2 linked regions of the Methylicorpusculum oleiharenae genome follow. Each later gene encodes a partner of the first gene's protein in a complex. Links are inferred from orthologs where the notes say so. Each region holds a gene or a part of one and is shown in the gene's direction. Other genes may lie near its edges. The genes, in order: secA and secY.

Evidence for each region.
Region 2: the proteins of secA (region 1) and secY are in contact, whole or in part, in a crystal structure (PDB 3DIN), measured with the Thermotoga maritima proteins. The link is inferred for Methylicorpusculum oleiharenae from one-to-one orthologs. Residues at the interface, in WP_004082002.1 of Thermotoga maritima: Glu261, Ala262, Arg263, Lys300, Ala301, Arg302, Thr303, Ile304, Ile305, Leu323, Tyr324, Asp325, Pro326, Val329, Ser330, Tyr333, Ile336, Lys340, Phe345, Val349, Glu363, Phe364, Tyr374, Ser375, Gly376, Gly377, Glu393, Ile395, Thr482, Ser483; in WP_004081795.1 of Thermotoga maritima: Glu108, Gly109, Glu110, Glu111, Ala236, Glu237, Arg238, Arg239, Ile240, Thr241, Ile242, Gln243, Tyr244, Ala245, Arg246, Arg247, Val248, Thr249, Gly250, Arg251, Arg252, Val253, Tyr254, Gly256, Ala257, Ser258, Thr259, Tyr260, Leu261, Pro262.

The regions. Positions count from the first base shown.
Region 1 is NZ_WUTY02000001.1:272,042-284,609, reverse strand. Bases 7,236-10,499 are described here. They hold secA (preprotein translocase subunit SecA), read left to right. Parts: upstream 7,236-7,581; coding sequence 7,582-10,299; downstream 10,300-10,499. Also shown: GO003_RS01365 (D-alanine--D-alanine ligase), read left to right, coding at 1-621; GO003_RS01360 (cell division protein FtsQ/DivIB), read left to right, coding at 632-1,372; cell division protein FtsA, read left to right, coding at 1,408-2,634; cell division protein FtsZ, read left to right, coding at 2,664-3,824; lpxC (UDP-3-O-acyl-N-acetylglucosamine deacetylase), read left to right, coding at 4,171-5,094; GO003_RS01340 (DciA family protein), read right to left, coding at 5,132-5,599; GO003_RS01335 (cold-shock protein), read left to right, coding at 5,901-6,104; GO003_RS01330 (hypothetical protein), read left to right, coding at 6,835-6,999; GO003_RS01320 (glycogen/starch/alpha-glucan phosphorylase), read left to right, coding at 10,529-12,568. UniProt on the Escherichia coli protein: Required for protein export, interacts with the SecYEG preprotein conducting channel.
Region 2 is NZ_WUTY02000001.1:1,441,510-1,453,158, forward strand. What follows is about bases 8,713-11,549. They hold secY (preprotein translocase subunit SecY), read left to right. Parts: upstream 8,713-9,398; coding sequence 9,399-10,700; downstream 10,701-11,549. Other genes in these bases: rpsE (30S ribosomal protein S5), read left to right, coding at 8,713-8,764; rpmD (50S ribosomal protein L30), read left to right, coding at 8,757-8,942; rplO (50S ribosomal protein L15), read left to right, coding at 8,943-9,377; rpmJ (50S ribosomal protein L36), read left to right, coding at 10,718-10,831; rpsM (30S ribosomal protein S13), read left to right, coding at 10,909-11,265. In the rest of the region: tuf (elongation factor Tu), read left to right, coding at 1-319; rpsJ (30S ribosomal protein S10), read left to right, coding at 325-636; rplC (50S ribosomal protein L3), read left to right, coding at 656-1,306; rplD (50S ribosomal protein L4), read left to right, coding at 1,310-1,930; rplW (50S ribosomal protein L23), read left to right, coding at 1,927-2,226; rplB (50S ribosomal protein L2), read left to right, coding at 2,269-3,096; rpsS (30S ribosomal protein S19), read left to right, coding at 3,109-3,381; rplV (50S ribosomal protein L22), read left to right, coding at 3,391-3,726; rpsC (30S ribosomal protein S3), read left to right, coding at 3,735-4,406; rplP (50S ribosomal protein L16), read left to right, coding at 4,423-4,836; rpmC (50S ribosomal protein L29), read left to right, coding at 4,836-5,033; rpsQ (30S ribosomal protein S17), read left to right, coding at 5,030-5,293; rplN (50S ribosomal protein L14), read left to right, coding at 5,331-5,699; rplX (50S ribosomal protein L24), read left to right, coding at 5,712-6,029; rplE (50S ribosomal protein L5), read left to right, coding at 6,041-6,580; rpsN (30S ribosomal protein S14), read left to right, coding at 6,593-6,898; and 5 more genes. UniProt on the Escherichia coli protein: The central subunit of the protein translocation channel SecYEG. Consists of two halves formed by TMs 1-5 and 6-10.

The DNA.
Region 1 (12,568 bases):
AGTATGGATAAGCTCAGAACCAAGATGTGTTGGCGGGGTGTTGGTTTGCCGACGCCTCAATGGACCTTGCTGAGACAGAGCGGCGATATTGATACGTGTATTGAGAAGCTGGGTTTTCCCGTGATTGTCAAGCCGGCCAAGGAAGGATCCAGCATCGGCATGAGTAAAGCTTCAGATAGAGATGAATTGATCCAGGCGTTTGAATTGGCCTCCGAATATAACTGTGATGTCTATGCCGAGGCCTGGGTCTCAGGGCGGGAGTTCACGGTAGCGGTTGTTCAGGGAGAGGCATTACCGGTTATTCGATTGGAAACACCCAATGTTTTTTATGATTACGATGCGAAGTACAAGGCTAATACCACCCAATATCATTGCCCGTGCGGACTCAGTGACCCAGAAGAGCAATCGTTGCAGGCTTTGGCGGTCAGTGCTTGCGAGGCGCTCGGAGTTGAAGGTTGGGGCAGGGTCGACGTATTTATCGATCAGGACGGTCATAACCAATTGATTGAGGTCAATACCGTACCGGGTATGACCGATCACAGCTTGGTACCTATGGCGGCAAAACAGGCCGGGATAAGTTTCACTGAGTTAGTTTGGCGAATTCTTGAAACCAGCTTTTAACTGAGGTGATATGCAGATCACCAAGTTTGTGTGCATAGGGTTGTTATTGATAGGGCTAATATGGACTTTTTGGGACAAAGCAAAAACCTACCAGTCGGATGCGGTACCTATCAGGTATGTAAGAATTGAAGGTGTTTTTCAATACATCAGTAAAGAGGAACTTAAGCAGACCGTTAAGCCTTTGGTGACGACCGGCATCTTTAGTGCCGATATGCTGGCAATACAGCAGGCTATGATGAAGTTGCCGTGGATTGCTAATGTCAGGGTTAAGAGGGTATGGCCGGATGCGATTGATATTAAGGTCTACGAAAAAATGGCAGTCGCCCGATGGGGTGAAAATGGTCTGCTATCTATACGGGGAGAAATATTTAGACCGTCGAATACGGTACAGTTTGAAAATCTTCCCAAATTGCATGGCCCCGAAGGCCAAGCTGCCAAACTTCTTGAAATCATGAGAGGTTTGAGAACAACCCTGGCGGATCATTCATTTGGATTGGCAGAGTTTATTGTTAACGAACGGCGGGCCTGGAAGATCGTGTTAACGAATGGTATGGAAATACAACTAGGCGGAAAAGAACAACTGAGAACTTTTCAGCGGTTTTTAAAGACCTTGAGTTTATTAAATCAAGATCAAATAGAGTCAATTGCAAAAGTCGATTTAAGGTATCCGAACGGCTATGCAGTTACATGGAAACCCGGCGTTCCGGAAATAGACTGGAAGAAGATTGCTGAAGGACAACAGCAGCCTTAACAGCTACAGATTATGGTGTTCTAAGAGTAAATAAAATGGCAAAAAAAACAGATAGGAATTTAATAGTTGGACTGGATATTGGAACATCAAAAGTTGCAGCCATCGTCGGTGAACATACCGGGAATGGCGAAATTGAAGTTATAGGTATCGGTTGCACACCTTCTCGCGGCTTAAAAAAGGGGGTTGTGGTTAACCTTGAGTCTACTGTGCAGTCAATTCGTCGAGCGATCGAGGAAGCCGAACTGATGGCGGGATGCGAAATCACCTCGGTATTTGCGGGTATAGCCGGAAGTCACATAAAAAGCCTCAATTCCCACGGGATTGTCGCTATAAAAGAAAAAGAAGTGACTCAATATGACATTGACAGAGTGATTGATTCTGCTCGAGCAGTGGCAATCCCTGCTGATCAGAAAATTTTGCACATTCTGCCTCAGGAATTTGTGATTGATTTGCAGGATGGTATCAAAGAACCTATCGGGATGTCAGGCATTCGCTTGGAAGCCAAGGTTCACATGGTGACCGGAAGCGTCAGCGCGGCGCAAAACATTATCAAATGTATCCGCCGGTGTGGGCTGGAAGTAGACGATATCGTTCTGGAGCAGCTGGCATCGTGTAATTCCGTTCTGACCGATGATGAAAAAGATTTGGGCGTTTGTCTTATTGATATAGGCGGCGGGACCACAGACATTGCTGTTTTCTCCCACGGTGCGATCAAGCATACCGCTGTTATTCCGATTGCGGGTGATCAAGTCACCAATGATATAGCCGTAGCCTTAAGAACACCTACCCAAAATGCAGAACAAATCAAGCAGAAATATGCTTGTGCACTGACACAATTAGCCAATACTGATCAGTTGATTGAGGTGCCTAGTATTGGTGATAGAGCACCCAGAAAAATATCCGTGCAAAATCTGGCGGAAATCATTGAGCCTCGTTATGAAGAGTTGATGTTGTTGGTTCAAGCTGAGCTAAGGCGAAGCGGGTATGAAGAAATGATTGCCGCCGGTATTGTCATTACTGGCGGGAGCGCGAAAGTAACAGGGGTAATCGAATTAGCGGAAGAGATATTCCATATGCCGGTCCGGATGGGACTTCCTCAGCATGTTTCAGGGCTGACGGATGTTATCAGAAATCCGATCCATTCAACCGGTGTGGGTTTGTTGCTATATGGAAAAGAACACAGGGGTGGCTTTGACAGTTTTGATGCGGATAGCACCGGCGTGTTGGCCAAAATGAAAAAATGGTTTCAGGGTAATTTTTAAGAATTATTACGTTTGCAAGGGGAACAATTATGAAATATGAACTAATGGACATCGGTGCTGAAAATGCCGTAATAAAAGTCATCGGCGTCGGCGGCGGTGGCGGTAATGCAGTCAATCACATGGTGGAAAAACACATTGAAGGTGTGCAATTCATCTGTGCAAATACCGATGCCCAAGCACTAAGAAAAATGAATGTGGATACTATCATTCAATTGGGCGCGGAATTGACCAAAGGTTTGGGTGCGGGGACCAATCCTGATATCGGTAAACAAGCGGCGTTGGAAAACAGAGAGCGAATCAAGGAAGTCATTCAGGGTGCCGATATGGTTTTTTTAACCGCAGGCATGGGCGGCGGCACAGGTACTGGAGCCATTCCCACTATTGCTGAAATAGCCAGAGAATTAGGCATTCTTACCGTTGCAGTTGTGACCAAGCCTTTCCATTTCGAAGGCAAAAAGAAAATGGAAGTCGCCGAACAAGGTATCAAAGAACTTGAAAAATATGTCGATTCTTTGATCACGATTCCCAATCAAAAACTGTTGCCGGTTTTAGGCAGCAACATTTCATTGGTAAGCGCATTTAATGCGGCCAACAATGTGCTGCTGGATGCGGTGCAAGGCATTACCGAATTAATTACTCATCCCGGTATGATCAACGTCGATTTTGCTGACGTAAGAACCGTTATGTCGGGTATGGGTGCTGCGATTATGGGTACGGGATCGGCCTCAGGTGAGAACCGTGCTAGAGAAGCCGCTGAAAAAGCCATCGCCTGTCCTTTGCTGGAAGATATCAACTTGCAAGGTGCACGCGGAATTCTCGTCAACATTACCGCTGCGGATATGGGGATTGCCGAGTTTGATGAAGTAGGTAACATTGTTCACGAATTCGGATCGGAAGACGCCATCATTAAGATCGGAACAGCCATCGATCCTTCTCTGGGTGACGAGATCAAGGTGACTGTCGTGGCAACGGGTATGGGCGGACAAACCGTTGCAGCGCATCCACACATCAAGTTGGCGGTAAAAGCCGTGACGGCGGGCGAAATTAATTATGAAAAGCTGGATAAGCCCACTGTCATAAGACAAAATCGTGCTGAACTTCGTGAGACGCGTTTTGGTGCTCAGCCTAAAAAAGAGATCGATATGGACTATTTGGACATCCCTGCGTTTTTAAGACGTCAAGCGGATTAATCGAGCCTGTTTATTATCGATGTCAGTTAATTTCCACTGCCAGGGATGGCCGGGGAAGGACTTCTGCTCAGCCATAATGGAGCACATCGAATTCATTTATTTACCGGCCTCATTCTGATAGTTAATGGGTAATTTATTATTAAGCCTGCAAAATTCTGCCAGTCGCCTGTTTCACCTCTTTTGCGGATAACGTGTCTTGGCGAATGGCCGAAATTTAATGTGCGCTTTCTGGCTGGATAACGCCCGAAAAATCAAAGTCATTTGTAGTCTGATGGTTTGAATGACTGGCTAATATGATATACTCCCACAGTTTCCTGCCCCAATAAATTAGGCATTATTGAAATCTATGATCAAACAGCGTACTTTAAAAAACACGATTCGGGCCACCGGTGTAGGGCTGCATACCGGCGATAAGGTTTATGTGACTTTGCGTCCGGCAGAACCCAATACCGGTATAAGGTTTCGTCGTGTTGATCTGGACGAGCCCGTCACCATTATTGCGTCACCGGGAAATGTTGGAGAAACCACCCTTTCAACGACTCTCATTCAAGATGGTGTAAAAATATCTACTATCGAGCATTTGCTTTCCGCATTTGCAGGTTTGGGGATCGATAACGCTATTATTGATCTGAGTGCCGCTGAGGTGCCTATCATGGATGGCAGTGCCGGGCCCTTTGTTTTTTTATTACAGTCGGCCGGTGTAGAAGAGCAGGACATTCCGAAACAATATCTTCGGATAAAACGCAGCATCCGTGTCGAGGATGGCGATAAATGGGCCGCATTTGAGCCTTTTAATGGCTTCAAAGTCACGTTTACAATCGATTTTGAACATCCTGCTTTCGCTGAGCACTTAAAGACAGCTGTGATGGATTTTTCCTCGACAACTTTTGTTAAGGAAGTGAGTCGGGCTAGAACCTTTGGCTTTATGAAAGATATTGATATGCTCAGGCAGAATAACCTTGCTTTGGGCGGCAGTCTGGATAACGCCATTGTTGTCGATGATGACAAAATCCTTAACGAAGACGGTTTGCGTTACGCCGATGAGTTTGTAAAGCATAAAATTTTGGACGCAATCGGCGATTTGTATTTATTGGGGCATAGCCTGATTGGGGAATTTGTCGGGTATAAATCCGGGCACGGACTGAATAATAAATTACTCCGGACGTTGCTTGAAAACAAGGATGCGTGGGAAATGGTAACTTTCGATGATGAGAAGGATGCCCCCATTTCGTTTATGCGCAGTGCAGGGGATGTTGCCGAGCCTGCATAAGTATTTCAATCAGTTGAAGCGATGGATCAGCTTCGCTTCAACTTTCTGCTGGTTTTTTAGATAATTTTTCTAAAGTCAAACTCAAGCGCATGAGGGCCTGATCCAGCGGATCAGCCGATTTTGATGCTTGATTATTCCTAAGTGCCTTGATAATAGCCATAGACGGAAGCTTCGGTCCTGGCTTTCTGACACGGTATTCCTGACGCAAAGTTTCTGTTATCCGTATCTGCAAAGACAAAACTTTAGCGTGCGTTGCCAGGCTGGCAGCATCTAATAAGGTGGGGCCATGAAATCTCAGTTTTGTCGCATTAGCCGCATTGTCAGTATAAACCTGGAGTTTGCCGCCCGAGACAGCGAGATATTTTATAGAGCTGGTCAGTTCATCAGGCAGTCTTGCGCGAATGGCGTTAAGAATGATCGATTGCTGTTTTGCATGTAAGGCGATCACGGCAAGCGTTTTATTGGGAAATGCCAGCGGAGTTTTAAACGAGTGATATTTAGCCATTGACCTGAAGACAGAGTGATACAGATTAGTTCTGATTGAATTTAACGGGTTGTTTTAATCCATTAAATCACATTGTTGATAGACAAGTTCTATTCTTCCAAGTGCATAGATTGACTTTAAGCTGATTTGGCATAAAATAGCCGCGGCTAGAAAGTGATAAAGCTTAATTGTTTGCTGTTACGATGTTTTTTCTGTAGTACTCCGTACCCCTAAGTCCTCGTTCTGTTCTGCATTAAGTCATTTCAATATTTCCCGCTGCACATCGCTTCAAGCGTTACATTTTTTTATTCAGGAGTTACACATGGCTACTACAGGCACAGTTAAATGGTTTAATGCGGACAAAGGTTTCGGTTTTATTCAACAAGAGCAAGGACCCGATGTTTTTGTTCATTTTCGCAATATAGCGGGAACAGGATTTAAATCCTTAAACGAAGGACAAAAAGTCCAATTTGTTGTGACTCAAGGTCAAAAAGGACCGCAAGCCGAAGAAGTTACGATTATCTAATCAGCGGTTACTGGCTGGGTTGATTGGGTATCACTACTCATTGAGTATTTTTCCTGATCACCTGGCAATAACCCGCCAGTTTTCCTCTAAAAATTACGGATCATTTTTTAAAAATGCGCAGGGAAGTTATAATAAGCTCGTTAATCCTTCCTGATTGATCCGCGAGTCTTTCTTTTCAAGACACTCATTCCTCTTGTTCGAGCGGTCTAACCGCCTCTGAAATTCTTAAATTGCTTTAATAACGCTAAAGGCCGAACTGTTTTATTCCGATTTCTTCTGGCAATCGGCTGAAAAAATTCAGCTACAAAGGTGAGTATTCATTTTTTGCTGCAGGAAACCGGTTTTTAGAACATAAAAGCTATGTTAAATGGAAATAATGATAGCTTTACTTCGCGCGGCCACATTTGCGGTTTTCTGACGCGCTCTTTTGTCCGATAGCGGCGTTGCCTCCATGGATGGAGGTAAGGGGCGTGAGCAGGAGCGGAAGCTTTGCGAAAGCAGTTACAGAGCTTGCCATACCCCTGTTCCCGCGCCTTGCTCTCGAACTAAATAGCCTTGCCATAAAAGCCGAAAACATGACCGCGCGAAGTATGATCATTCCTTTCTAGAAGCTGTTGGTGACTGATAGGAAATAATGCATAAATACCTAGTGTGATTGTAAAGAATTGGAATCATCCCTATAGTTAAGTTTGTGTAGTTTTTTCTCAATTATTTATAAAGGAATAGAGTTATGAGTGATTTTTACCGAGATGTATTAACGGGTGCGGTTTTTGTAAGTGGTCTAATAGGCTTTGTTTCAGGCGAATTTGTTATTTCATCCACACTGTTTGCAACGGCGACTATTGCCAGTAATTTAAATATGAACCGTAAACTTGGCAAAACAGGCAGTGAATGATGCAAATCAATTCTTCAAAGGAGTTGTCTGGTAAACAAAGATTTAAACATCCGGGAATTTTTTCCCGGATGTTTTAAACAAGTCCCTTCGGCATTCATCGCTGATGTTACGCATTTTCTGCAAAATACACGAAATCCCTTGAACTATTTGCTTAGCCGTCACTTGTGGATAACGGTTGACGTTAATCAATATACTTAACCGCATCCCTGCCGCTTTCAGGAATTCAGCCTTTGGTCTTCAAAACAAGGTACTCACTGCATTAATATTTCATTTCTCATCCGTTCTTGATGAATCCGCTTAAAATCCGCAATCCACCCAATCCTATTTTTCGTGCCTTTTGTGGCTATTGATCATGCCACATGCGCCATATTGGGTGGTTCTCTCTAATGTACCCGTGGCAGTAATTGGCCTCTGAGGTGTCGAACCGGAAAGTGTGTTTATTTGTAATTTCGGAAATTCTACTGTCTGTACAGTATCGATATCAGTTTGCCAGGGTTGTTTTTAACTGTAAAAAAAGGGCCACTCGTTATATAATCGGCGCTATTTGAAAATGCAATCTCACAAATCACATCGGAAAAAAGCATGCTGGGTAATCTGGTTAAAATTGTAATAGGCAGTCGAAATGATCGCTTGATCAAGAAAAAAAGGAAGCTGGTAAAAAAAATCAATGCGCTGGCGGCCGATTATGAAAGATTATCCGACGAGGAACTAAAAGCAAAAACGCTGGAGTTCCGTGATCGTCTGGAAAAAGGCGAAACAATAGATGATTTGATTCCTGAAGCTTTTGCTACTGTCAGAGAGGCGTCTTCCCGGGTATTTGGAATGCGTCACTTCGATGTTCAGTTGATCGGCGGTATGGTACTGAATGACGGCAAAATTGCCGAAATGAAGACCGGAGAAGGTAAAACATTGATGGCAACGCTGGCGGCTTATCTTAATGCCTTGCCGGGGAAGGGCGTACATGTCGTTACCGTTAACGATTATTTGGCGGCTCGTGATGCGGATTGGATGGGCAAGTTGTACGGTTTTCTCGGCTTGACAACTGGGGTTATTGTGAGCCAAATGGATAGCCGTGAGCGTCGTACCGCTTATGCTTCCGACATTACCTATGGAACAAACAATGAATTCGGGTTTGACTATCTGCGCGACAATATGGCGTTCAGCATGGCCCAAAAAGTTCAGCGTGAGCTGGCATTTGCGATTGTCGATGAGGTGGACTCCATTCTGATTGACGAGGCAAGAACCCCGTTAATCATTTCCGGGCCGACAGAAGGCAGTACCGAAGTTTATATGAAAGCGAACGAAATTGTTCCTTTCCTTACCAAACAGGAAAAAGAAGACGAGCCGGGCGATTTTTCTGTCGATGAGAAAACCAGACAGGTTTATTTGACTGAAGAAGGTCATGAACGGGTCGAGCGGTTAATGATAGAGCATGGTTTGATGGCGGAAGGTGGAAGTTTGTATGACGCTGCTAATATCAGGCTCATGCATTATCTGAATGCATCGTTGAGAGCACACAATTTATTTCAAAAAGATGTTGATTATATCGTCGCAAACAATGAGGTCGTCATTGTTGATGAGTTTACCGGGCGTGTTATGCCTGGGCGACGCTGGTCGGAAGGCTTGCATCAAGCGATAGAAGCAAAAGAGCATGTGGCTATTCAAAACGAAAATCAAACTTTGGCCTCCATCACCTTTCAAAATTATTTCAGGCTTTATGAAAAGCTGTCCGGTATGACCGGTACTGCAGATACGGAGGCATTTGAATTAAATAGTATATACGGTCTGGAAGTGGTTGTGATTCCTACCCATAGGCCGATGATCAGAAAAGATCTGGGTGATTTGGTCTATCTGACGGCTATAGAAAAATATCAGGCCATTGTCGAAGATATTAAACAATGCGTTGAGCGTGGGCAGCCGGTTTTAGTGGGTACCACGTCAATTGAAAATTCCGAAATTATATCCAGATTGCTGACTCAGCAAAAAATCAAGCATGAAGTGCTCAATGCCAAGCAGCATGAACGCGAGGCGCATATTATCGCCCAAGCCGGTATGCCCGGAGCTGTAACTATAGCCACCAATATGGCGGGTAGGGGAACGGATATCGTGCTGGGGGGAAACCTGGACGAAGAATTGAAAGCATTGCCTGAGGGAACAAGCGAAGAAGAGATACAAAAAGTCCGTGGAGCTTGGCTGGATAGACACCAGCTTGTGCTGGATAGCGGAGGGCTTCATGTCATCGGTTCAGAACGGCACGAATCCCGCCGGGTCGATAATCAGTTAAGAGGCCGCTCCGGACGCCAGGGTGACCCGGGTTCAACACGTTTTTATCTGTCCTTGGAAGATCCTTTGATGCGTATTTTCGCTTCGGATCGCGTGGCATCGTTGATGCAAAAACTGGGCATGGGACATGGCGAGGCGATTGAGCATCCCTGGGTAACCCGCTCGATTGAAAGCGCCCAGCAAAAAGTGGAAAACCGAAATTTTGATATTCGCAAACAAATATTGACTTACGATGACGTGGCGAATGATCAGCGGAAGGTTGTTTATGCGCAACGTAATGAGTTGATGGCGGCAGAAGATATTTCCGACATCATCACGCAGATCAGAAAAGATGTGGTCAACAATGTGATTACTCAGTATATCCCTCCAAAAACCATGGAAGAGCAATGGAATACCAAAGGGTTAGAAGAGCATTTACATCAGGAGTTCAATGTGGAAATTCCAGTTCGGCAAATGCTTGCCGACGATAAAAAATTGCATGAAGCAATATTAAGAGACCGCATTGTCGAACTGGTTGAGCAGTCTTATAAACAAAAAGAAGAGAGAATTGCGCCTGACGTGCTAAGGCACTTCGAAAAATCGGTCATGATGCAGGTGTTGGATAACAGCTGGAAAGAACATCTTGCTGCAATGGATCATCTTCGTCAGGGTATTCATTTTAGAGGCTATGCGCAAAAAGATCCGAAGCAGGAATATAAACGTGAATCGTTTGATATGTTTACGGCTCTTCTGGACCACATAAAGTATGAAGTCGTTGGGATTCTTGCGAAAGTTCAGGTGCAAGAGGAAGAGGATGTTCGGGCAATTGATGAGCAGCGTCAGGAGCCTCAAGAGTTGCATTTTGAACATGCTGAAGCCGAGTCATTTGTTCAGGCGATCGAGCATGATGCGGATGTGACGGGTGAGGCAGATGCCGAGCAGCCTTTTGTCCGTGATGGAAAAAAAGTTGGAAGGAATGATCCTTGTCCCTGCGGTTCCGGAAAAAAATATAAGCAGTGCCATGGTCAGATAAGTTAATTTCAAGTAAAAACAATACTGCTTTGCTGCTATACCTGCGCTTGCTGTAATAATCATGTTATTCGATAGAATTTGGGTACGGCCTTAATTTCCAAAAGCCTGCAATGAAAAACGAATGGGTGGGAAGTTACAAAACTAGCTTCCCAACATTACATTGCAGACAAGCTGTTTTAGGCCATGACGCGTTAATAACCCGAGTAGAATTTTTTTTAAATCAAGTGGTTCAACTATGCATTCCAAAAAATTCACAAGCAGTAAACCGGCAGCTAATATTACCAAGCTTTCACCTTTAGGATTAGAGAGCAATCATCTGGTAGCAGATTTCAAGAGGTACTATGGCCATCGTTTAGGTCGCGACGAAAACTGCAGATCTCCCTATTATGCTTATGAAGCGTTAGCTCTGGCGATCAGTGACCGTCTCATTGAGCGGTGGAAAGCGACGTACAACGCTTATAAAAAGGAAGATTGCAAAAGAGCATTTTATTTGTCGATGGAATTTTTGATGGGGCGCACGCTCAGCAACGCAATGCTAAATTTGGGCGTTACCGATGTTGCAAAAAGTGCAATGTACGAGCTCGGTCTGGAAATCGAAGAACTCATTGACAGCGAGCCTGATGCGGGCTTGGGCAATGGTGGTCTCGGGCGATTAGCCGCTTGTTTCATTGACAGTTGCGCGACACTTCAATTGCCGGTGACAGGTTATGGTTTGCGCTATGAATACGGCATGTTCAGCCAGACGCTGGTCAATGGTGAGCAAGTTGAAAAACCGGACCATTGGTTACGCAATGGCAATATTTGGGAGATAGAAAGACCTGAATATGCTCATAGAATCAAGTTTGGCGGGCACACCGAATCTCATATCGATGAGCGCGGAAAAAAGAGGGTCTGCTGGATAGATACGCACGATGTGCTTGCGGTGCCTTTTGATACTCCGATTCCCGGTTACAAAAATGGTACTGTCAATACCTTGCGCTTATGGAAAGCGACGGCAACTGAAGAATTTGACTTGCAGGAATTTAATGCAGGGGATTATGCTGAATCGGTTGCGGCAAAAAATACTGCAGAAAACATTACCATGGTGCTCTATCCGAACGATGCCAATGAAAACGGCAAAGCTCTTCGATTGCGCCAGCAATATCTTCTGGCTTCGGCCAGCTTGCAGGATGTCATTGCCAATTGGGTAGGGCGGCATGGCAACGATTTTTCTCAATTTGCAGAAAAAAACTGCTTCCAGCTTAACGACACTCATCCCAGTATCGCGGTTGCCGAGTTAATGCGTCTGTTGATCGATATTCATGGTTTGGATTGGGATCATGCCTGGAAAATTACCAGAAATACGATGGCTTATACCAACCATACGCTGCTGCCGGAGGCTCTGGAGCGTTGGTCTGTTAATTTGTTCGAAAGTTTATTGCCTCGTTTGCTGGAAATCATTTACGAAATCAATTCTCATTTTATAGCAGAAGTTTCAGTGCATTGGCCTGGTGATCATGATCGTATGAGACGGATGTCATTGATTGAGGAAGGTAATGAAAAACAGGTCAGAATGGCATACTTGGCAATAGTGGGCTGCTATTCTGTTAACGGCGTGGCGGAACTTCATTCAAAGCTGCTACAGGAAGGGCTTTTCAGGGATTTCTACGAACTATGGCCTCATAAGTTCAACAACAAAACCAATGGCGTGACCCCAAGGCGCTGGTTGGCGGCTTGTAATCCGGATTTGGCTAAGTTGATTTCCGAAACCATTGGTGATGGCTGGTTGACTGATTTGTCGCAGCTTGAAAAGCTCAAGCCCTATGCAGACGATCCGAAATTCAGAGAAAAATGGTACAACATCAAGCAAGAATGCAAAAGTAAGCTGGTTGAATATAAAAGAACCGAAATGGGCGTTGATTTAAGCACGGATGCCTTATTTGATGTTCAGGTTAAGCGCATTCACGAGTACAAACGTCAACTGCTCAATGTGTTGCATGTTATCCATCTGTATGACCGGATCAAGCGAGGAGAAACCAAAAACTGGACAAATCGCTGTGTACTTATTGGCGGAAAAGCGGCACCTGGCTATTACATGGCCAAAAAAACCATTAAATTTATCAATAACGTTGCTGATGTCATCAATAACGACCCTGATGTGGGCGATAAATTAAAGCTGGTTTTTTTGCCTAACTACCGTGTGTCGGCGATGGAAAAAATATGCCCCGGTGCGGACTTATCGGAACAGATTTCCACGGCAGGAAAGGAAGCGTCTGGTACCGGCAACATGAAATTC
Region 2 (11,649 bases), 1.2 Mb from region 1 along the record:
TGGTCAAGTATTGGCACATAAAAACACCATCAAGCCGCACTCGCATTTCAATTCAGAAATCTACGTATTATCGAAAGATGAAGGAGGACGTCATACGCCCTTCTTTAACGGTTACCGTCCGCAGTTCTATTTCAGAACCACCGACGTAACTGGCGCAGTGCAGTTACCAGAAGGTGTAGAAATGGTAATGCCCGGCGATAATATCACCGTAGAAATCAAACTAATAGCACCGATCGCTATGGAAGATGGATTGCGTTTTGCAATTCGTGAAGGTGGACGCACAGTGGGTGCGGGTGTCGTTGCTTCAATCATTGAGTAAACAGAATGTCGAGCCAAACAATCAGAATCCGACTAAAGGCATTCGATCATAAATTAATTGATCAATCTGCTGGTGAGATAGTAGAAACAGCAAAAAGAACTGGAGCTCAAGTTAAGGGTCCCATTCCACTGCCTACTAAAAAAGAACGTTTTACAATTTTGATATCTCCCCATGTCAATAAAGATGCCCGGGATCAGTATGAATTAAGAACCTATAAACGGTTATTAGACATAGTTGAACCAACAGAAAAAACCGTTGACGCTCTGATGAAGCTGGATTTAGCAGCCGGTGTAGACGTTCAGATTAAATTGAATTAGAAAGTAGAGGAATTGGCAAATGTCAATAGGTCTTGTTGGTCGTAAATGTGGTATGACCAGAATATTTTGTGAAGACGGTACTTCAGTTCCGGTAACTGTACTTCAAATAGATTCTAACCGCATTGCCCAAATAAAAAATGTAGAGAAAGACGGGTACCGTGCAATTCAGGTAACTGCTGGTGAAAAAAAATCATCTAGGGTATCAAAGCCCCTTTCAGGTCATTATGCTGCTGCAAATATGGTAGCTGGCAGAGGACTCTGGGAATTTAGACTAGATGACGGAGAAGGTGAAGATTTCTCTGTTGGTGCTGAATTACCAGTTGATATTTTTTCGGAAGGACAGTTTATCAATGTTCAAGGAACCAGTATTGGTAAAGGCTTTGCCGGAGGTGTAAAGCGTTATAACTTCAGCATGCAGGATGCAACTCACGGTAACTCCTTATCGCACAGAGTATTAGGATCTATTGGCCAAAACCAAACTCCCGGACGAGTATTCAAAGGGAAAAAAATGGCAGGTCAAATGGGAGCAGTCACGCGGACCGTTGATAATCTGAAGATTCATAAAATTGACAAAGAAAGAAATCTTATCTTGGTCAAGGGTGCGGTTCCTGGCGCAAAAGGTGGGGATGTAATAATTACTCCCGCTGTCAAAAAGCGTAATAAGGTTTAAAACATGGCTTTAAATATACCAGCATTAAATAATCAGGATTCAGCAGGTTCAGTAGAAGTAACTGAAGCTATATTCGGTCAGGAATATAACGAAACATTAGTTCATCAGTTAATAACAAAATACTTGGCAGGCGCTAGACAAGGTACCAAAGCTCAGAAAACTCGTGCCGAAGTAAGCGGTGGAGGAGCAAAACCTTGGCGTCAAAAAGGAACAGGCAGAGCGAGATCGGGCACAACAAGAAGTCCTATATGGAGAACTGGTGGTGTTACATTTGCTGCAAAACCGCGTTCTTTTGATCAGAAACTTAATAGAAAAATGTTTCGGGTCGGAGTCAGAAGTATTTTGTCAGAACTTATAAGACAAAATCGATTGGTTGTAAGTAATGATATTTTGCCTACAACGCCAAAAACCAAAGAATTAGTCGCAAAACTTAAAGACTTGGATTGCAGAAAAATTTTGATCATTACCGATGAGATCGATTTCAACTTGGCTTTGTCAGCAAGAAATATTCCCAACGTTAATGTGATTTCATCTGAGAATATAAATCCTGTTTCTTTGATAGCTGCAGATAAAGTGATTATTACTTCTAAAGCCTTACAACAATTAGAAGAGAGATTAGCATGAGTATGTTGAATTACACTCTAGCAAGCGTGCTGCAGGCACCGATTATTTCCGAGAAAAGTACGGTAGCGGCTGAATCAAATAAACAGTTTGCGTTTAAAGTTCAAAAGAATGCGACAAAGACACAAATCAAGAAAGCTGTAGAACTGATGTTTCAGGTTCAGGTTGATTCTGTCAGAGTCTTGAATGTTAAAGGTAAAAGTAAAAGATTTGGACAGATTTTAGGAAAGCGTTCAGACTGGAAAAAAGCTTATGTAAAGCTTAAAGAAGGTCATGACATAGATTTCTCTGCTGCTTAATAAAGTTTAAGAATTAAAGATCAATAGGAAACGGTAGAAAACATGGCTATTGTAAAATCAAAACCTACATCAGCTGGATCTAGGTTTGTAGTACGTGTCAAGAACGATGAATTACATAAAGGTAAGCCATTCGCTCCATTGCTAGATAAAAACAGCAAGAACGGTGGACGTAATAATCAGGGGCGTATAACAACACGTCATGTCGGTGGAGGTCATAAACACCACTACCGAATTATTGATTTCAAAAGAAATAAATCTGATATACCTGGTGTTGTTGAGCGTCTTGAGTACGATCCCAATAGAACAGCAAATATAGCTTTAATCCTGTTTAAGGATGGAGAAAGAAGATATATTATCGCGCCTAAGGGGATGACTGTAGGGCAAGAGGTGCTTTCAGCTGAAACGACAGCAGTCAAGCCCGGTAATTGTATGCCATTGCGTAACATGCCTTTAGGTACAACCATTCACTGCTTGGAGCTAAAACCTGGAAAAGGTGCTCAGATAGCCAGAAGCGCTGGTGCATCTGCACAATTGGTAGCTAGAGATGGTGCGCATGTAACGGTGAGATTAAGATCCGGAGAAATGCGAAAAATAATGGCTGATTGCAGAGCTGTAGTCGGTGAGGTTTCAAATTCGGAACATAACCTGACTTCGCTAGGTAAAGCCGGTGCCAAGCGCTGGAGAGGTGTAAGGCCAACTGTTCGTGGTGTTGCAATGAACCCTGTAGATCACCCGCATGGTGGTGGTGAAGGAAGAACATCAGGCGGTAGGCACCCTGTTTCACCATGGGGAACACCGACCAAGGGTTACAAAACAAGAAAAAACAAACGTACAGACAATATGATTGTCAGACGCCGTAAGCAGAAATAGAGAGGAATTAGCGTGCCACGTTCAATTAAAAAAGGTCCTTTTATAGATCATCATCTTCATAATAAAGTAGAAGATGCCGTAAAGACAAATAATAGGAAACCGATTAAAACTTGGTCTAGAAGATCAATGATCGTCCCTGAAATGCTTGGCTTGACAATAGCTATTCATAACGGGCGTCAGCACGTACCTGTCTTGATATCTGAGAACATGATAGGTCATAAGTTGGGGGAGTTCGCTCCAACAAGAACTTACAAAGGCCATGTTGCCGATAAGAAATCAAGGTAGGGGCGAATTATGGAAATTTCAGCGAAATTAAAGAATGCGCCATTATCTGCCCAAAAAGCTAGGTTAGTCGGTGATCAGATACGTGGTTTACCCGTAGAAAAAGCATTGTCAACTTTGACTTTCAGTACGAAAAAAGCAGCCGCGATAATTAAAAAAATTCTAGAGTCTGCAATCGCAAATGCTGAACACAATGATAGTGCGGATATAGATGAGCTACGTGTGACAACAGTATTTGTAAATGAAGGGCGAACCATGAAACGGTTCAAAGCCAGAGCTAAAGGACGAGCTAATCATATATTGAAAAGAACTTGTCATATAACAATCAAAGTTGCAGAACACCAATAGAGGCGAAAATGGGACAAAAGGTACATCCAACAGGTATCCGTTTAGGAATTGTAAAAGATTGGAATTCCAGATGGTACGCGAATAGTCATGATTACCCTTTATTTCTGCATCAAGATTTGACGGTAAGAGAATTCCTAAGAAAAAAACTGGCTCATGCTTCTATTAGTAGAATTCAAATTAATAGACCAGCCAGCAATGCTCACATAACGGTCCATACTGCACGTCCAGGGATAGTGATAGGAAAGAAAGGCGAGGATATCGATAAATTGAGACAAGAAATTTCTGCAATGATCGGTGTTCCAGTACAACTGAACGTTGAAGAAATAAGAAAGCCGGAGTTGGATGCTCAACTGGTTGCCGAGAGCATAGCTCAGCAGCTGGAAAAACGGATTATGTACAGGCGGGCAATGAAAAGAGCCGTTACGAATACCATGCGCTTGGGCGCTGAAGGTATAAAAATCAACGTTGCTGGTCGTTTGAACGGTGCCGAAATTGCGCGTACCGAGTGGTATAGAGAAGGCCGGGTGCCATTGCACACACTTCGAGCAGATATAGATTATGGCACGGCAGAAGCCAATACTACTTATGGAATAATCGGCATAAAAGTCTGGATATTCAAAGGTGAAGTATTTGATATCGAAAGCCATAAGGCAACCATTAATCAAGAACCTAAGAAATAGGTGAAGGGAATTAGTCATGCTTCAGCCTAAAAGAACAAAATTTCGTAAACAACATAAGGGCCGAAATAATGGAATAGCCGTTCGCGGTTCATCTGTTAGCTTTGGTGAATTTGGATTAAAAGCGACATCAAGGGGCAGATTAACAGCCCGTCAAATTGAAGCCGCTAGAAGAGCAATAACACGTCATGTAAAACGTGGCGGTAAAATATGGATAAGAATCTTCCCTGACAAGCCCATTACAAAAAAACCTTTAGAAGTTCGTATGGGTAAAGGGAAAGGTAGTGTAGAATATTGGGTTGCACAAATTAGACCAGGTACAATGTTGTATGAAATACAAGGCGTGCCTGAAGAATTAGCCAGAGAGGCCTTCGCGCTTGCCTCTGCAAAATTGCCTATAACGACAACTTTTACCGCTCGGACGATAATGTAATGAAAGCTAGTGAATTGCGTCAAAAAACAAAAGACGATCTGATCGCTGTTTTAGTTGAACTGTCTAAGGAACAGTTCAATTTAAGAATGCAAAAAGGGACTGGTCAGTTAGCTAAACCTAATGAAATAAAAAGAGTAAGACGCGAAATTGCTCGTGTTAAAACAATTATCAACGAAAGCGCGAGTGCAGCAGTATGACAGAGCAAAATACCAAGGTACGCACGCTCAGTGGGAAAGTAGTCAGTAATAAAATGGATAAGACAATTACTGTACTAGTTGAGCGGATCGTAAAGCATCCTGTATATGGAAAATATATAAAGCGATCAACTAAGTTGTTAGCACATGATGAATCTAACCGGTGTCAAGAAGGCGATATTGTCTCGATTACTCCATCAAGGCCGATATCAAAAAGAAAGACGTTTATGCTTGTTGATATCCTAGAAAGTGCGAACAAATAAATACAATTGAAATAACTGAAATAATTGGGAATTAATCATGATTCAGATGCAAACTAACCTTGACGTTGCCGATAATAGCGGCGCAAAAAAGGTCATGTGTATCAAAGTGCTGGGCGGCTCACATAGACGCTACGCTAACATTGGAGACATTATAAAAGTCAGTGTCAAGGATGCAATTCCGAGAGGAAGAGTAAAAAAGGGTGAAGTTTATAATGCTTTGGTAGTTCGTACCCGTAAGGGTGTTAGAAGAGCAGATGGATCTGTTATTCGTTTTGATGGCAACGCTGCTGTCATACTTAATAACCAATTACAACCATTGGGTACCCGTATTTTTGGCCCAGTAACTCGTGAACTTAGGGGTGAAAAATTTATGAAAATTATTTCACTAGCTCCTGAAGTTTTGTAAGAGAGGGTCAAAATGCAAAAGATAAAACAAGGCGATGAAGTTTTAGTTCGTACCGGAAAAGATAAAGGAAAGCGCGGAAAAGTAATTAAAGTGCTTTCAAATGAAAAAGTTTTGGTAGAAGGCGTAAATCAAGTTAAAAAACATCAAAAAGGTAATCCTAATGCAGGGGTTTCCGGTGGTATCGTTGAAAAAGATATGCCAATTCATATTTCCAATATTGGTTTGTATAACCCAGCAACACAAAAAGCAGATCGTATCGGCTTAAAGTTTCTAGATGATGGAAAAAAAGTCAGGTTTTTTAAATCAACAAAAGAAGTTGTTGACGCATAAGGAGCATTAAAATGGCTAGACTAGAAACTGTATATAAAGAAAAAGTATTGCCTGCATTGATGGAGCAATATAACTATAAGTCCGTTATGGAAGTCCCCCGTATTACAAAAATAACATTAAATATGGGTGTAGGCGAAGCTGTTGCTGATAAGAAAATATTGCAATCAGCTGTTGGTGATATGCAAAAAATTTCAGGCCAAAAACCTATAGTAACCTTAGCTAGAAAATCAATTGCCGGGTTTAAGATTCGCGACGACATGCCAATTGGTTGTAAGGTTACATTGAGAAGTGCAAGGATGTATGAGTTTTTGGACAGATTAATCAGTATCTCTATTCCGAGAATTAGAGATTTTAGAGGCATGAGCTCAAAAAGCTTTGATGGAAGAGGAAACTATTCCATGGGCGTCAAGGAACAAATCATTTTTCCTGAAATTGATTATGACAAGATTGACGCTTTACGTGGGTTAGATATCACTATAACTACAACAGCAAAGACAAACGAAGAAGGTTTGGCCTTGTTAAAGTTATTTAACTTTCCATTTAAGAATTAAGGGCACCCTAAAATGGCTAAAAAATCAATGATTGCGAGGGAAGACAAGCGCACTAAGCTTGTAAAAAAATATTCCCAAAAAAGAGAGTTATTAAGAGAAATCATCAGAGATCCAAAAACAACTGATGAACAAAAAGAGTTAGCTCATATCCAGCTGCAAAAATTACCAAGAGATTCCAGTGCCTCAAGACAACGTAACCGTTGTAACATCACTGGTAGACCGCATGGTTTTTACAGAAAGTTTGGCTTATCCCGAAATAAGTTACGTGAAGCAACCATGCGTGGTGATGTCCCGGGCTTATCAAAGGCAAGCTGGTAGAAATCTTTTGGAATGAAATCGGAGTTAAAGATATGAGTATGACAGACCCAATAGCGGATATGTTGACCAGAATAAGAAATGGTCAGTCTGCTAAAAAAGAATACGTAAAACTACCTTCTTCCAAGCTGAAAATTGCCATTGCAAAAGTACTTAAAGAAGAAGGCTATATCACAGAATATAGTACTGAAACAAAAGGTAGTCATACGGAAATGACTGTTGTTCTTAAATACCATAACGGTGTGCCTGTAATTGAGCAGGTGAAAAGGATTAGCAAGCCTGGTCTAAGAATTTATAAATCTAAAGACGAATTGCCTAAGGTACTTGGTGGTTTGGGGATCGCGATTGTTTCTACTTCTAAAGGTGTCATGACAGATAGAGCTGCTAGAGCGATAGGTCATGGCGGCGAAGTTGTATGCACTGTTTGCTAAATCGGGGATCACAATGTCAAGAATAGCAAAAGCACCCATTCAATTGCCAAGTGGCGTAGATATCAAGTTAGATGGTCAGTCTCTTACAGTAAAAGGAGCTAAAGGCGAATTAACGCTTGAGCTTCATAAAGCTATTAGTTTACAAGTGACTGATAATCTGGTCCAAATAGAATGGAACAAAGAAAATAAAATTGCACAGGCTCAAGCAGGAACAACTCGAGCAATAGTAAACAATATGGTTACTGGTGTCTCAGCTGGCTTTGAAAAAAGACTGACTCTCGTTGGTGTGGGTTATAGGGCCCAGGCAAAGGGCGAGACGTTGGGACTTTCTCTCGGTTTTTCGCACCCAGTAGATTATGTTGTCCCCGCTGGAATTACAATAGAAACGCCTTCTCAAACCGAAATCCTAATTAAAGGAAATGATAAGCAGAGAGTAGGTCAGGTTGCTGCAGAAATTAGGTCATATCGTCCACCTGAGCCCTATAAAGGTAAAGGCGTAAGATATTCAGACGAAAAAGTAGCGCGTAAAGAAGCCAAAAAGAAGTAAGGTAGAGTAATGGATAAGAAAGCATCTCGCTTAAAACGAGCATTAAAATTGCGTTGCAAAATCAAGAGCTCAGGCGCAAACCGGCTAACCATACACAAGTCTTCGCAGCATATTTATGCTCAAGTACTGAGTAAGGATGGTAAATCTACGATAGCTAGCGCATCGACCACTCAGAATACAATTAAATCAACTGTAAAAAATACAGGCAATATAGAAGCGGCAGCAGAAGTTGGAAAACAGATTGCTTTAAAAGCAATTGAAGCCGGCATAACTGTAGTAGCATTTGATCGTTCAGGTTTTAAATATCATGGACGAGTTAAAGCATTGGCAGATGCTGCGCGTGCAGCTGGTTTACAGTTCTAGGGGATTAAAATGGCAACAGCACCATCTCAAGGTAGTACAGACGGTTTACAGGAAAAATTAGTTTCCGTAAGGCGAGTAGCAAAAGTTGTTAAAGGCGGGAGAGTATTTGGTTTCGCAGCATTGACAGTTGTCGGTGATGGTGATGGCCGCATTGGCTATGGCGTCAGCAAAGCTCGTGAAGTTCCGATTGCAATACAAAAGTCGCTAGAGCAAGCTAGAAAAAACATGAGAAAAGTATCGTTAAAAGGCGACACTCTTCAATATCCAATTACTTCTACTGTTGGCGCTGCAAAAGTTTACATGCAACCTGCTTCGGAAGGTACAGGTATCATTGCTGGTGGTGCAATGAGAGCGGTATTTGAGGTAGTTGGGATTCACAACGTATTAGCAAAGTGCATAGGAACGAACAATCCTATTAATGTTGTGAGAGCCACAATTTCCGGTTTAACTAAGATGCATGATCCTAAATATATTGCTGCAAAACGTGGGTTATCCGTTGAGCAAATAAAAGGACAAGACAATGGCTGATAAAAAATTACTTGTCACATTAATTAAAAGTAAGAATGGTCGTTTGGCTAATCATCTTGCTTGTCTAAAAGGTCTAGGTTTGAGAAAAATTAATCATTCAGTCGAAGTAATTAATACTCCTGAAATACGAGGGATGATTAATAAGGTCTCATACATGTTGAAAGTTGAGGAAATATAAATGTTTCTAAATACCATTCAAGCGAGTAGTGGTTCCCGCAAAAAAGCAAAGCGTGTTGGTCGTGGTATTGGTTCAACATTAGGTAAGACAAGTGGTAGGGGTCATAAAGGGCAAAAGTCCAGAAGTGGCGGCTTCCATAAAGTCGGTTTCGAAGGTGGACAAATGCCTTTGCAAAGACGTCTTCCTAAAGTTGGCTTTAATTCCCGTACAAAGAAATTTACTGCTGAAGTTCGTTTAAGCGAAATTGAATCAATGACTGCTACAACAATTGATCTCAAATCTTTGATTGATGAAAATATTGTTCCAATATTTACCAAATCAGCAAAAATAATATTGTCAGGCAAAATTGAAAAGGCCGTAACTGTAGTGGGCATAAAGGTTACAGCAGGTGCAGCGCAATTAATAACTGCAGTTGGCGGAAAAGTTGAGGTATAAGTGAATACATCAAGGGCTCAAATGGCGGATAAAACAGGTTCAAACTCTGAGCTTAAATCTAGATTGCTTTTTGTACTGGGCGCTTTGTTTGTTTATAGAGTAGGTGCGCACATACCAGTACCAGGCATTGATCCAAAAGCACTGGCCCTTATGTTTGAACAGCAGAGCGGATCCATTTTGGACATGTTTAACATGTTTTCAGGTGGTGCCTTGATGCGTTTAAGTATTTTTGCTTTAGGTATTATGCCTTACATTTCTGCATCGATTATCATGCAATTGATGACGGTTGTCATACCTGCAATGGAGCAGTTAAAAAAAGAAGGCGAATCAGGAAGAAAAAGAATATCTCAATATACCCGTTACGGAACCGTTGTTTTAGCAACATTTCAATCTATAGGTATTTCCTTAGCTTTGCAGAACCAAACTGCTGGTGGATTGCCTGTTGTTATTTCTCCAGGCATGAGCTTTACCATGATTACTGCAATTACGCTGGTAACGGGAACAATCTTCTTGATGTGGCTAGGTGAACAGGTAACCGAAAGAGGTATTGGAAACGGAATTTCACTGATTATCTTCGCAGGTATCGTATCTGGTTTACCTTCTGCAATTGGCGGTACTTTGGAGTTGGCAAGAACAGGCGAAATGAATGGTGCTTTCATTATTCTTTTATTTCTTCTGGCTATTGCAGTTACTGCTTTGGTTGTTTTCGTAGAGCGAGGGCAGCGAAGGATAATTATCAATTATCCCAAAAGGCAGCAAGGAAGGCGGATGTATGCAGGGCAAAGCAGTTTTCTGCCACTTAAGTTAAATATGGCGGGTGTCATTCCTCCAATATTTGCATCGAGTATAATCCTGTTTCCTGCAACAGTCGCAGGTTGGTTTGGAAATGCTGAAGGTTTTAACTGGTTAAAGGATATAGCGACTATGTTATCACCTGGTCAACCGGTTTATGTACTGCTTTATGCTACAGCTATAATATTCTTCTGCTTTTTTTATACAGCATTAGTTTTCAATTCTAAAGAAACTGCTGATAATCTCAAAAAGTCAGGCGCTTACCTGCCAGGTATCCGTCCGGGAATTCAGACAAGCATCTACATCGACAAAGTGATGACTCGTTTAACCTTGATTGGTGCTTTCTATATAACCGGAGTTTGTTTGTTGCCCGAGTTTTTAATTGTGTATTGGAACGTACCTTTCTATTTTGGTGGCACTTCTTTACTGATCATTGTTGTTGTAGTAATGGATTTCATTTCCCAGATGCAGACACACTTAATGTCGCAGCAATATGAAGGGTTAATGAAAAAAGCAAATTTAAAAAGATAAATGATTTGGAGTAAAAAATGAAAGTACGAGCATCAATTAAAAAGATTTGTAGAAAGTGCAAGATTATACGTAGAAATGGTGTTGTTCGTGTCATCTGTGAGGACGGACGTCACAAACAAAGACAAGGATAATATATGTTGCGCCAAAAGTCAGACAATGTTACTATTCGGCGCTTAACTTTAGTGTGATTACTCAGGGGAGTATCTAAATGGCGCGTATTGCCGGAATAAATGTACCAGACCATAAGCATGCAGAAATAGCATTAACAGCTATTTATGGAATTGGTCGTCAAACAGCTAATAATATTTGTAAAGAGGTGGGGATCTTACCATCGTTAAAAATAAAAGAACTCACCGAAGAACAGCTTGAAACTGTTAGAGATGTTATCTCAAAGATGACAGTGGAAGGTGATCTACGTCGTGAAGTTTCAATGAATATTAAGCGATTGATGGATCTTGGTTGCTTTCGTGGTATCCGGCATAGAAGAGGTTTGCCTTTGAGAGGGCAAAGAACCAGAACGAACGCGAGGACTAGGAAAGGTCCACGTAAGCCAATAAGAAAATAAGATATTCCTAAGAGGTTTTATAAATGGCTAGTCCAAATCGTGCTAAAAAGCGCATTAAGAAAGAAGTTGCTGATGGTATTGCGCATGTGCATGCTTCGTTCAATAACACAATAATTACTATAACTGATAGAAAAGGGAATGCTCTATCTTGGGCAACATCTGGTGGATCTGGTTTTAGGGGGTCTAGAAAAAGTACTCCTTTCGCGGCTCAAGTAGCAGCAGAGAAAGCTGGATCAGTTGCTTTAGAATATGGAATGAAAAATCTCGATGTAATGATAAAAGGACCAGGCCCAGGAAGAGAGTCGGCTGTTCGTTCATTAAGTAATCTAGGTTTTAAGATAAGTAACATTGTTGATGTGACGCCAATACCGCACAATGGCTGTC